DNA from 4 places in the Paenibacillus sp. OAE614 genome. Region 2 is predicted to be linked to each of the others. Evidence: predicted binding sites of a transcription regulator. Region 2 holds the regulator's gene; each other region holds the start of a gene.
What was found. Region 2 encodes Rex, which represses fermentation and respiration genes when NADH is low (regulators of the CRP and FNR family bind a similar motif). Its sites were predicted from a motif close to TTGTGAAATATTTCACAA; they were not measured.

Region 1 (3,124 bases), 2.0 Mb from region 2:
TCATCGGCAAATCGGGAGAGGAAGCGATCCTGAGCTTGAGCACAAGCTATTTGACATTTGCCCGCCAGCGCCCCGGCCTCTATGAGGCCTTTTACAAAATCGAAGCGTCGGATTCCCCGGAGACCGCAAAGTTGGGTGAGCAGCTGTTGAGCATCTTTATCCGGGTTCTCGAACCCTACGGTCTCGGGGAACAGAACACATTGCATACGATCCGCGGTCTGCGGAGCCTCCTGCACGGCTTCGCCTCCCTGGAACAGAACAATGGCTTTCAGATGAAGCTGGATTTAGACGAGAGCCTGCATTTTGTCATGGGAGCCTTTCTGAAAGGACTGGAATCCGGCGCATAACCACCCGACAGGCTTGCCCTCAAGGCCCGGTAAAGATGTCATATGACGTTCAAGTTTACTTCTCTATTTGTGTGATATACTATTAGATGTGATAAATTATATTGACAAGAGGGGAGTCCTTGAACGTGCCTCATATCAGTCCCTTGTATTTGCAAATTGGAACGACCGTGGGGACGTTGGTTTTGGCCCTGATGACCATATTCATCCGTCTCAAGGCGAGCCACAGACCCGTTACGATAAAGAAAATATTAATTCCGCCGATGGGCATGGCGACCGGTTTTTTGATGTTCGTCGCCCCGGCTGTGAGAATCCCGCTGTGGTGGGCGCTCATCGCCTTTTTAGTCGGCTGGTTCCTGTTCTCCTATCCGCTGATACGCAGCACCAAATTTGAAGTAAGCGGAGGACAGGTCTTTGCGCAGCGCTCCAAGAGCTTTATCATTATTCTCTTCGCCCTGCTGGCCGTCCGCATGCTGCTGCACCAGGTGATTGAGGAATATGTATCGATTCCGCAGACCGGCGCCCTGTTCTTCATTCTGGCCTTTGGCATGATCCTCCGCTGGCGGATTTTCATGCTGAGACAGTACCGGAAGTATGCGCCCGCTGCCGTAGATTCGGTATCCGATCCCTTAAATCCGGCGGAATGATCCCATGATCGATACTAAGCCAAATAACGTCTTCCACACAGGGTTTCCTGCCCAGGGCGAACGATAAGCCAATTTCCTTAAGATAAGGAGATTGGCTTTTTTGATATCAGAAGATTTCCTCCAAAAATAAAGCCGCCAATGCATAGCGCAAGGCCGTTTGGAAAATGCTTAAAACGAATGAAATAAGCGGGTCCGCTGCGCTGGACGCCCGGCCTGCAAGCTCTTTTCCAATCGATGGCGGCGATACCATGTATATTTTTTCACATTTCTTTCGTAAAGTGGTCCTTTTTACGATCATTTATGTTAACATTAGGAGGACGATAGTGACTAGGCCTTTTCGGACGGAAAAGGTCTTGTGGCTTGTAGATACTCCTTCGAAGGGAGTCTATGAGCTCCTTTTCATTATAAAAATACTTAAGCACAACTGCTTACGCAAAGGAGAAATGGACATGTCAGAAGCAATTTCTGAACAAGAGACACAAAACGTGTCTGTCGGCAAGGAACAAAACGACGTGCTGGACCAGCTGCTCAAACCTGAGGTGCAGGAATCCCTTACGATTCTGGTCGACCAGCTTCCAAAGCTGACTGAGCTTGTGAATCTATTGACAAAGTCTTATGACTTCGCTCAAACCGTCGCTACCGACAAAGTGCTGAAGAGCGACACCGTCGGCGCGATCACCGAAATTGTGGAGCCTGTGAAGCATTCGGTGAAGAACATCGCCGCTACTGTCATCGAAGCGAAAGACCGCGCTGAAGACAGCAACGAAGTGATCGGTCTTTTTGGTCTGCTTAAAATGCTGAAGGATCCGCAAGCTCAAAAAATCTTCCGGTTCCTGAACGCTTACCTTCAAATCTCTGCGGAAAAAGCAAAACAACAATAATCTTTTATACATCTAACCAGTAAGGACGGAGGAAAAACCATGTCAAAACATATTGTCATTTTGGGTGCCGGTTACGGCGGCTTGCTTGCCGCTCTGACCGTACGCAAATATATGAACAAAGATCAAGCACGGGTTACGGTCGTGAACCAATACCCTACGCACCAAATCATTACCGAGCTGCACCGTCTGGCTGCAGGCAGCATTGCTGAGAAAGCGATCGCTATGCCGCTCGAAAAACTGTTCAAGGGCAAAGAAGTCGACCTGAAGATCGCAACGGTCAACTCTTTCTCCGTAGACAGCAAAGAAATCAAACTTTCCGACGGTTCCAGCCTGTCTTACGACGCTTTGGTTGTCGCACTCGGAAGTAAAACGGCTTACTTCGGCATTCCAGGGCTCGAGCAGTACAGCTTCGTGCTGAAGTCTGCTGAAGACGCGCTGAACATTCATAAGCACATCGAAGACCGCATTCGCGAATACTCCAAAACCAAAAACGAAGCTGACGCAACGATCCTCATCGGCGGCGGCGGCTTGACTGGCGTTGAGCTTGTCGGCGAAATCGCTGATATCATGCCTGGTCTGGCTAAAAAATACGGCGTAAATCCAGCCGAAGTGAAGCTGCTTCTGGTTGAAGCCGGCCCTAAAATCCTGCCTGTACTGCCTGATCACCTCATCGAGCGCGCGCAAAGCAGTCTGGAAAAACGCGGCGTAACCTTCCTGACAGGATTGCCTGTAACAAACGTGGAAGGCAACGTGGTTGACCTGAAAGACGGTCAAAAGATCGTAACCAACACCTTCGTATGGACAGGCGGCGTGCAAGGCAACCCGCTCGTAGGCGAATCCGGCCTCGAAGTAAACCGCGGACGCGCTACCGTCAACGAATTCCTGCAATCCACTTCCCATCCGGACGTGTTTGTGGCTGGGGACAGCGCTGTTGTATTTGATCCAAGCGGACGTCCACAACCGCCAACCGCGCAAATCGCTTGGCAAATGGGCGAGCTGATCGGCTACAACCTGTATGCCCTGCTCGAAAACCATGCGTTCGAAACATTTGCTCCGGTGAACTCCGGTACGCTTGCAAGCCTGGGCCGTAAAGATGCCGTTGCTACCATCGGCGAAAGCAACACGTCCCTCAAAGGTCTGCCTGCGTCCCTGATGAAGGAAGCAAGTAACATCCGTTACCTGTCCCACATCAAAGCTCTCTACACTTTGGCTTACTAATCTGTAAACCATCGTTTGACGCATTAAACCAAAC
Region 2 (3,124 bases):
GGCGGCGCTCGAAAACCAGATCTTTGTCACGGTGGGGGAAATCGTCCGCAAAGGCGAAAAGATGCTGGCCGAATACAAGGAGGAGCAGGATGATTACGGTTCCGACAGCCTGATCACCGATATCGGCGGGCTGCTCAAGGACCTCAGCTCCGAGCGGGAGAATCTCCGGTTCTTTATGACGCTGAACGACGAAACCGTCGTGTACTGGATGGAAGCGAGCGGCCATTTCCGCAGCAAATCGCTCCAGCTGTACGCTGTTCCGGTTGACGTCAGCAAGCAGCTCAAGGAGCTGTTTTTTGACAAGAAAAAGAGCGTCATCCTGACGTCCGCCACTTTATCCGTAGATAAATCGTTCCAGTATATGATCGACAACCTTGGACTGCAGGAGGACCAGGACAGCGGACGCCTTGTGACGGTCCAGCTTCCGTCCCCGTTCCGGTACAGGGACCAGGCGCTGCTCGTCATTCCGCGGGATTTTCCAAGCGTGAAGGGAAGCGTCGGGGACGCCCTGTTTGTCGAAACGCTGGCCCGCTCACTAGCGGACGCCGCGATCGCGACCCACGGCCGGATGCTGGTGCTGTTCACCTCGTACCGCATGCTGCGCCAGGTATACGAGCCGCTGAAAGAAGCCCTCGCACAAAGCGACATCGCCGTGCTTGGACAGGGCGTAGACAGCGGCAGCCGCACGAAGCTGATCCGGCGGTTTACGGACAGCAGCGCTTCGGTGCTGCTTGGAACGAGCAGCTTCTGGGAAGGCGTGGACATCCCGGGAGAAGCGCTGACGTGCCTGGCCATCGTCCGGCTCCCGTTCCAGCCGCCGAACCATCCGCTGGTGGAAGCGAAGAGCGAGCTGCTGCAGCGCCAGAAGAAGAACCCGTTTATGAAGCTGTCGGTCCCGCAGGCCGTCATCCGCTTCAAGCAGGGCTTCGGGCGGCTGGTCCGCACCGCCCATGACCGGGGCATCGTCATCGTATACGATACGCGCGTCATCGAATCGTATTACGGGAAGTACTTCCTGTACTCGCTGCCTGGACCGAAAATGGAGCATATGCAGACAGACCAGATGGTTCCGCGCATCTCTGAATGGCTTCATCAGGACGGTGTGTCTTAAATGAGTCCATTAGATAGAATGAACTAAAGCGGTTAGAACAGGAAGTTCAATGCAAAACTTTAGTTCAATCTATATAACCAAATAAATATTCAAGCCGTTCAATAGGGGGAACATGCATGAAATCGGAGAAAATATCCGAGGCGGTTGTCCGCAGATTGCCTATATATCTTAGATATCTAAATGAGCTGAACAAGCGGGAGGTGGCCACGGTCTCCTCCCAGGAGCTCGGGCAGAAGCTGGATCTCAACCCGGCGCAGATCCGCAAGGATTTGGCGTATTTCGGGGATTTTGGCCGTAAGGGGATAGGGTATGACGTGTCCTATCTCATCGAGAAGATCCGTCAAATTCTGAATTTGGACCAGCAGATCAACGCGGTGCTGGTCGGAGCGGGGAATCTTGGTCAAGCTTTGTCCAACTATAACTTTTACCTGAAGGAAAATATGAAGATCGTGGCCGTGTTTGACGCCAATCCGTCCAAAATCGGCACGCGCATCAACACCTTGACGGTACAGGCTATGGATGAGCTGAAAGAAACGATACAAAGTAAAAATATCCGGATCGGGATTATTACCGTCCCGGATTTCGAAGCGCAAAACGTCGCCGATCAGCTGATTGCGGCCGGGATCGAAGCGATTCTGAATTTTGCGCCGACGATTCTGAAGGCGCCGGCAAGCATCCGGATACACGCCGCCGATTTTACGACGGATTTGCTCAGCCTTGCTTATTATTTGAACAACGGAAAGGACGACACGGAAGATGACGGACAATTTGAAGAGCTCCAGCAGCCGGAGCGCCAATCCTAAATGGGCCATCAAGAACGGAAGCTTTGCCGTTTTGCGGCCGGAGCAGCCGGTATTGCACGGCTGGATGGTCATTGAGGGCGACCGCATCACCTATATCGGTGAAGAGGAGCCGCAGCTGGAAGAGGGCGTACAGGTCGTCGACGGCACGCATTTATTTTTTATGCCGGGCCTGATCAACACCCATGGACATACCGCCATGTCGCTGCTGCGCGGTTACGGAGATGACATGGTGCTCCAGGAATGGCTGCAGGAAAAAATGTGGCCGATGGAAGCAAAATTCACGTCCAGTGACGTCTACTGGGGGACTTCGCTGTCCGTGCTTGAAATGCTGAAGGGCGGTACGACGACGTTCCTCGATATGTACGATCATATGGATCAGGTTGGCAAAGTGGTGACTGAATCCGGCATGCGCGCTGCCCTGACCCGCGGTGTCATCGGCCTGTGTCCGGAGGATGTGCAGCGGCACAAGCTGAACGAAGCCATTCAGTTCGCCAAGGACTGGCACGGGCAGGCAGACGGCCGGATCACGGCGATGATTTCTCCGCATGCCCCGTACACATGCCCTCCTGATTTTATCGAGAAGTTCGTTCAGGCGGCGCATGACCTGGATCTGCCGATGCATACGCATATGTCGGAGACCAAGGCGGAAGTGGAGCAGAATGTACGCGATTATGGAACGCGTCCGGCGATTCATTTGGAGAAGCTCGGCATGTTCTCACGGCCGACGATTCTGGCACACGCGGTCCATTTGACAGACGAGGAAATCGACATTTTGGCGAAGCATCACGTGACGGTATCACACAACCCTGGCAGCAACCTGAAGCTGGCGAGCGGGGTGGCCCGCGTTACCGACATGATGCAGGCAGGCATTACGGTTTCCCTCGGAACCGACAGTGCGGCGAGCAACAACAATTTGGACATGTTTGAAGAAATGCGCCTTGCCGCTTTGATACATAAGGGCGTCTCGGGAGATCCGACGGCGGTTCCCGCGGCGGAAGCGCTGCGTATGGGCACGATCTACGGAGCGCAATCCTTGTTCCTGGAGGGAATCGGTGCACTTGAGGCCGGGATGAAGGCGGATTTTATCGCGGTGAATACGGATCAGGCTCATTTTCTGCCGCGTACGGACTTTATTTCACACGTCATTTATTCGGCCAGCGCGAAGGACGTTGAGCATGTCTGGGTGGACGGGAAGCAGGTCGTGAAGCAC
Region 3 (3,124 bases), 1.3 Mb from region 2:
ATACAGCCAAGTGAACAACGAAACGACAGCCCTAAATCTGATGATGGCGATGTTCAGAGAAGTGCACTACCATACGGGACAGATCATTTATATTGCCAAAATGAGAAAAGGCGAGTTAACTTGGGACTGAAGAGATCAGAAACTGTGGTGCTGTACATTTTTCGGAAAGGGGACAGGGTATGGAAAAAATGAAATGGGTGCTGCTTGCGATCTCATCATTGATCTCGGCAGTCTGCTCGTTACGGGCAGGATATCTGTGCCTGCATCCGATGATCCCCGAGACAGGTCCTGTGGGTGAGCCTCCTGAGCCTGACCGTTTTCAAGCCGTTATTTGGTATATAGCTTCCGGGTTGTTATTCATCTCATTCATCATCGCTGTTGTTCGATCGATCAGCAGCTGGGTGCAAGGGGGATGGCGTATACCTCATGATTAGCGCCTTGAATACTAGAAACAAAGCAATCGAAAAGAAACGCCGGTTCCCCTGATAGGCTACAATCATCATAGAATGAATATAGCCGGGAGGTATGACGCGAATGAAATTGCACAAGATTACCCCAAACCTGTGGTTCGATTCTCATGCAGAAGGGGCGGCGAATTTTTATACGTCCATTTTCCATGATTCCCAAATTGGCAGAATTGCCCGCTACGGTCCGGAAAGCCGGGGGGTAGAGGGAACGGCGATGACCGTGGAATTTCAATTGGAAGGGCAGTCATTCGTCGCGCTGAATGGGGGTCCGCATTTTAAGTTCAATGAGGCCATATCTTTTATCGTTCATTGCGATGATCAGGAGGAGCTGGACTATTATTGGGATAAGCTCTCCGAGGGAGGAGACGAAAAGGCCCAGGTTTGCGGTTGGTTAAAAGATCAATTCGGCGTATCCTGGCAAATCATCCCCAGCCACTTAACGGAGATGGTCTGTGACCCCGACCCGGCAAGAGCAGGGCGAGTCATGCAAGCCATACTCCAGACGAAAAAGAAAATCGACATAAAGACGCTGCAGCAAGCTTACGAAAATTAGAGGTTATTCTTACCCGCGTAAAATACGAAGGTTCCAAGGCCATCCATCAGGGTGGCCTTTTGCACTTTTGCTTCTAACGGTTGGAGGTCATCACAATAACGCCGTAAAATTCCTGGCCTTCGCAAATTTTTTGTTTTAACAAAGTCACTGTGATTTACTTCACAGGCAAAGCCTCCCGTATCCGTTACGATATAAATGTTATTAATTTCACAAGGTTGCACGGGAGGCGTGTTTATGAGCAGACGATTGGTGATGATAGGCAACGGGATGGCAGGGGCGCGGTGTATCGAGGAAATTCTCCGCCGGGAACACGACCGCTACGAGATAACGATGATCGGGGATGAGCCGTATCCCAACTATAACCGAATTATGCTGTCCCCTGTGCTGCAAGGGAAAACAACGTTTGAAGAAATCACGATTAACGATTGGGACTGGTATCAGTCCAATAACATACATTTGCTGTCCAAGGAACGGGCTGTAGAGATTAACCGAGCGTCGAAAGAAGTCCGAACCGACCGGGGAACCGTCGTCCCCTACGACGAGCTCATTATCGCGACCGGATCCAGCGCGTTTATTTTACCTGTACCAGGACATGACCTGGAAGGCGTCGTCGGTTTCCGCACCATTGAAGACACGAAAATGATGCTGGAAACGGCTAAACAATACAAAAAGGCGGTCGTGATCGGCGGCGGACTGCTCGGCTTGGAAGCAGCTCGCGGATTGATGAACCAGGGGATGGAGGTCCATGTCGTTCATTTGCTGCCCCATCTGATGGAGATGCAGCTCGACGCGGCAGCGGCAAAGCTGCTTCAACAGGACCTGGAAGCCCAGGGCATGAAGTTTCTGATGGAAAAGAAAACAACGGAAATTTACGGTGACGGGAGAGTACAAGGGCTTCGATTTGAAGACGGAATGAACGTCGAATGCGATCTTGTCGTCATGGCCGTCGGCATCCGTCCCAATGTAGCGCTGGCGCGGGACGCGGGGCTGGCGGTTGGCCGGGCGATTCAAGTCAACGACCTGATGCAGACGACGGACCCGTCAATTTATGCCGTAGGCGAGTGCGCTGAACACCACGGCATAGCCTATGGTCTGGTGGCGCCATTGTATGAACAGGGTATCGTGCTTGCGGACCACCTTACGGGCCGGCCAACGGAAGGTTACGCGGGCAGCGTGTTGTCCACGCAGCTTAAGGTAGCGGGATGCGATCTGTTTTCAGGCGGAGAAATCCATGCGGATGCGGACACGAAAGCGATCGTTGTGCAGGACGAGGTCGCCGGATCCTACAAAAAGATCCTGGTCCGCGAGAACCGCATCGTCGGTGTCGTGCTGTACGGGGACGTATCCGACGGAACCCGGCTGTTCAGCCTGCTGAAGAAGGGCACCGACATTCAGGAATATACGAGTGCCTCCGTGCTCCATAAAGCCGGGGGAGACAGCGGACTCGATGTCGCGTCGATCAGCGCGGACGAAACGATTTGCGGATGCAATGGCGTAACCAAGGGACGCATCGTCGGCGCCATTCTCGAGAACGGACTGACCACGTTCGACGAAGTGAAAGCTGTGACCAAAGCCGGAGGCTCATGCGGCAAATGCCGTGGCATGGTTGAAGCGATCCTCGCGCATACGCTGGGCGACAAATTCGACGCATCGGCGCAGAAGGCGGCAGGCATGTGCGCCTGCACGAAGCTTACCCGCGATGAGGTGGTGGCCGCGATTCGCGAGAAAGGTCTGCAGTCGCCAAGGGAGACGCGTATCGTGCTCGGGTTTGCATCCGAGGAAGGCTGCTCGAAGTGCCGCCCGGCACTGAATTATTATTTGCGGATGCTGCATCCCGAGACGTATGCCGACGATAAGGCATCCAGATATGTCAACGAACGAATGGAAGGCAACATGCAGAAGGACGGCACATTCTCCGTCATTCCGCGGATGTATGGCGGAACGACGACACCGGAGGATTTGATTCGCATCGGCGAAGTCGCGAAGAAATACAACGTGCCCCTGGTGAAAATTACGGGCGCAAGCCGCATCGGGCTGTACGGCGTACAGAAGGAAGACGTCCCGAACGTTTGGGAGGAACTGGAGATGCGTTCAGGGTACGCCT
Region 4 (3,124 bases), 2.9 Mb from region 2:
ACCGCCAGAATGGCGTAAATGGCCGTAAAAGCAATAATGGAGAACAATACCTGGCCGGCCGTGACGCTCGGCGACACCCCGTCGGCGGTCGTCATCAGCCCGAATACGGTCCAAGGCTGGCGCCCAATCTCCGTCATGATCCAGCCCGACGTATTGGCGATAAACGGCAGTGAAATGGCAAACAGCATCAGGCGCATAAACCAGGTGTTACGGTTGTCGAGCTTTTTGCGTGCCGCAAGATAGGCGCCGTACAAGCTGAGCACAATGAGCAGCGAGCCGCTGGCCACCATGATGCGGAAGCTCCAGAAGGTCGTGCGCACCGGAGGAATGTAATCCCCTGGGCCGTACTGCTGTTCATACTGGGACTGCAGCTCCTTCATCCCCGTCACTTCGCCGGAAAACTTGCTGTAAGACAAGAAGCTTAGCAGGTAGGGAATTTGAAATTCCCCGGTATTGGTCTGATTTTTCGTATCGATAAATGCGGTGACCGTCCACGGCGCGGGATCGCTGCTCGTTTCCCAGAGCGCTTCGGTCGCAGCCATTTTCATCGGCTGGGTCTTCACCAAATATTGCGCCTGCTGGTGGCCCACCAGTGCCACGCCGATCGAGGACACAAGCCCGATGATCACCGCGATGGCAAAAGATTTTTTGAAAAAGGCGGTATCCTGCTTCTTCAGCAGCTTGTAGGCGCTAACCCCGGTAACCAGAAAGGCCCCTGTCATAAAAGCCGCCAGAATCGTGTGCGGGAACTCCAGCAGCAGCTGGCCGTTCGTAATCAAAGCTAGAAAGTCGTTCATCTCCGCACGGCCGTTGTTGATCGTAAAACCGACCGGACGCTGCATAAAGGAGTTGGCCGCCAAAATCCAGAACGCCGACATCACCGTGCCGAACGCGACCAGCCAGATGCAGATCATGTGGACCTTTTTGGACAAGCGCTCCCATCCGAAAATCCACAGGCCGATAAACGTCGATTCGAGGAAAAACGCAAGCAACGCTTCGATCGCCAGCGGCGCCCCGAAGACGTCACCTACAAAGCGGGAGTATGCCGACCAGTTCATGCCGAACTGGAACTCCTGCAAAATCCCTGTCACCACGCCGACGGCGAAGTTGATCAGGAACAGCTTCCCCCAAAATTTAGCCATTCGTTTGTACTCTTCCTTGCCTTTGACGACATACATCGATTCCATGATCGCGATCGTGAACACCAGCCCAATGGACAGCGGCACGAAAAAAAAGTGAAAAATCGTCGTCGCGGCAAACTGGATACGTGACAGCATAACTACATCCATCGTCTCTTCCCTCTTTCCTGTCGTTATTCTTAAAACCCGCCTAACAGGTTCCGATAACTTGGCTTCATCGTTTCTTCCTGTATCATGGCAGACTTTGAATCCGAATATTGTGATTTATGTCACAATGCCAAGCCCAAATCGTTGATTTTGTGAAATTAGTCACAAAATATTAAAAAATGAGGCCCTTCAAGCACAAAAAAGACGCCCGCACCTTTCGGCGCAGCCGTCCAATTCCTTCAGTTCCTCTATATTTGTTGCCTGCTTCAGGCTCGTTCGTGAAATCATGCTAGTCCCGTGCCACATAGTATTTATTGGTCATGTACCAGGCATCGCCCTTATCGGTCGGCACTCTGCCCTTCTTCTTGTCCAAAAATACGATTTCCTTGCACTTGGAACAATACCATTTGGTCGTGTAGTATTGGGAAAAGGTCGTGTAAGTCGTACCGCATTTGCAATCGACTTTGAAGTACACCCGATTTTCTTCGTACGCCTTCGAGAGCTGATCCGTGTTGTCGGGCTCCGAAGAAGATACTACGGGCTTGATCAGTTCAGCGTAATTGGAGAACCGATTATGCACTTTAAAATCGGCGACCAGCTCCGGATTCAGGCCGAAAAACTCCTTACCGATCGCTGTGATGAATTTCGCATCTGTGCGATAGCACTCGATCCATTCCTGAATCTGCTTATTGGATAAAGGTACAGTTCCTTTAATGCCGCTATTCAAGGTGTAGGTCATGATGCTCAAATTCTCATTGTCTTCATAGAACATTAATTCGGAAACCTCCTTATGATTTCAATTAATAATGTACTACTTCTGAGGGACAGAATCAAAGTGAGAAATAGTGCCAAGTGCCGGAAATATAAAAAAGCCCCCTTTCGGGGGCCTTCCAAAGCGGGAAACCCGCAGCTGCCGGATGTAGAGCGCTTTAATGCGACATGCGTGCGGCTTCATTTTTTGTATGAAATTACGACAAAAGGATAACATTTACCAGCCATTTTGTCGAAATCCGCCTCGTGTAAACGGTTGTTAGCCGCAGAAACAAGTCCGATTATAGACGACGGTATGGGCCGGGATACGGACCATGTGGATAGTGTGGATGCGGAACATGATGGTGACGGCCGTCCGCCAGCACAATCACCAACAGATCAAACAGTACGAGCGGCAGAATGAAAGGAAAAAACGAGATATGCGCCTTTCCGGGACTGCTCGAGACCGAGGAAACCTTCAGGTATACCTTGGAACTGCTGACCTTGACGATCTTACCGTAGAACGTGCTTCCGTACTTCGTCTTGATCTTTACCCGGCGGTTCATATACTTCTTGGCTGCCGAATAATGCTTGGATGTCGTCATGCGTCTCACCCCCTTCTCCCCAGCTTATTCCAGCTGAGGCGAAGGGAGCCGGGGCGGAAGGCTATTTCCTGAGCCGGTTGGAGCGGAGCCTTAAAGGTTACGGAAGGCCAGTTTCCATGCGGCAATATTGCCGATCAAGGCCACAGCCATCAGCACATATACTCCGTAAGTCGAGAAACGGAGTGCAAAATGAAGCCCTGCCATGGCCCCCAATATTAAAAAAAGAAGGAGCATCAGGCCGGCCCTTCCGGATTGCGTTCCTGCCTGAGCGGGTTCGGTAAACGGCATCTCCAAACCCATCAGCCGGAAGCTGATCACGGTATACAGCAGGGTCATAATGAGTATGACCAGCAGATCCGGCAGAATTCTGACGCCGAAAATCACCGTAAAGATCATGCTCTCCACAACGAAAATCGGCAAAATAAGCTGAGCAATGCATGCTTTAAGCGTACCTTTATAGACAGGCTCATGATTACGCAGCGG

Region 1: the regulator Rex is predicted to act here: its motif matches at 1,240-1,257, upstream of ABIE48_RS28975 (helical membrane plugin domain-containing protein).
Region 3: the regulator Rex is predicted to act here: its motif matches at 1,216-1,233, upstream of nirB (nitrite reductase large subunit NirB).
Region 4: the regulator Rex is predicted to act here: its motif matches at 1,437-1,454, upstream of ABIE48_RS33005 (cytochrome ubiquinol oxidase subunit I).

The regions. Positions count from the first base shown of each region.
Region 1 covers NZ_JBEPOD010000001.1:6,305,895-6,309,018, forward strand. The annotation lists gene ABIE48_RS28965 (TetR/AcrR family transcriptional regulator) at 1-347, shown strand, start outside; gene ABIE48_RS28970 (CcdC family protein) at 473-991, shown strand; gene ABIE48_RS28975 (helical membrane plugin domain-containing protein) at 1,441-1,872, shown strand; gene ABIE48_RS28980 (NAD(P)/FAD-dependent oxidoreductase) at 1,912-3,090, shown strand.
Region 2 covers NZ_JBEPOD010000001.1:4,292,136-4,295,259, reverse strand. The annotation lists gene dinG (ATP-dependent DNA helicase DinG) at 1-1,111, shown strand, start outside; gene ABIE48_RS19655 (redox-sensing transcriptional repressor Rex) at 1,228-1,914, shown strand; gene ABIE48_RS19650 (amidohydrolase) at 1,868-3,124, shown strand, end outside.
Region 3 covers NZ_JBEPOD010000001.1:3,022,021-3,025,144, forward strand. The annotation lists gene ABIE48_RS13970 (DUF1572 family protein) at 1-130, shown strand, start outside; gene ABIE48_RS13975 (hypothetical protein) at 180-434, shown strand; gene ABIE48_RS13980 (VOC family protein) at 535-1,020, shown strand; gene nirB (nitrite reductase large subunit NirB) at 1,255-3,124, shown strand, end outside.
Region 4 covers NZ_JBEPOD010000001.1:7,208,158-7,211,281, reverse strand. The annotation lists gene ABIE48_RS33005 (cytochrome ubiquinol oxidase subunit I) at 1-1,289, opposite strand, end outside; gene ABIE48_RS33000 (hypothetical protein) at 1,576-2,058, opposite strand; gene ABIE48_RS32995 (hypothetical protein) at 2,339-2,641, opposite strand; gene ABIE48_RS32990 (hypothetical protein) at 2,732-3,124, opposite strand, start outside.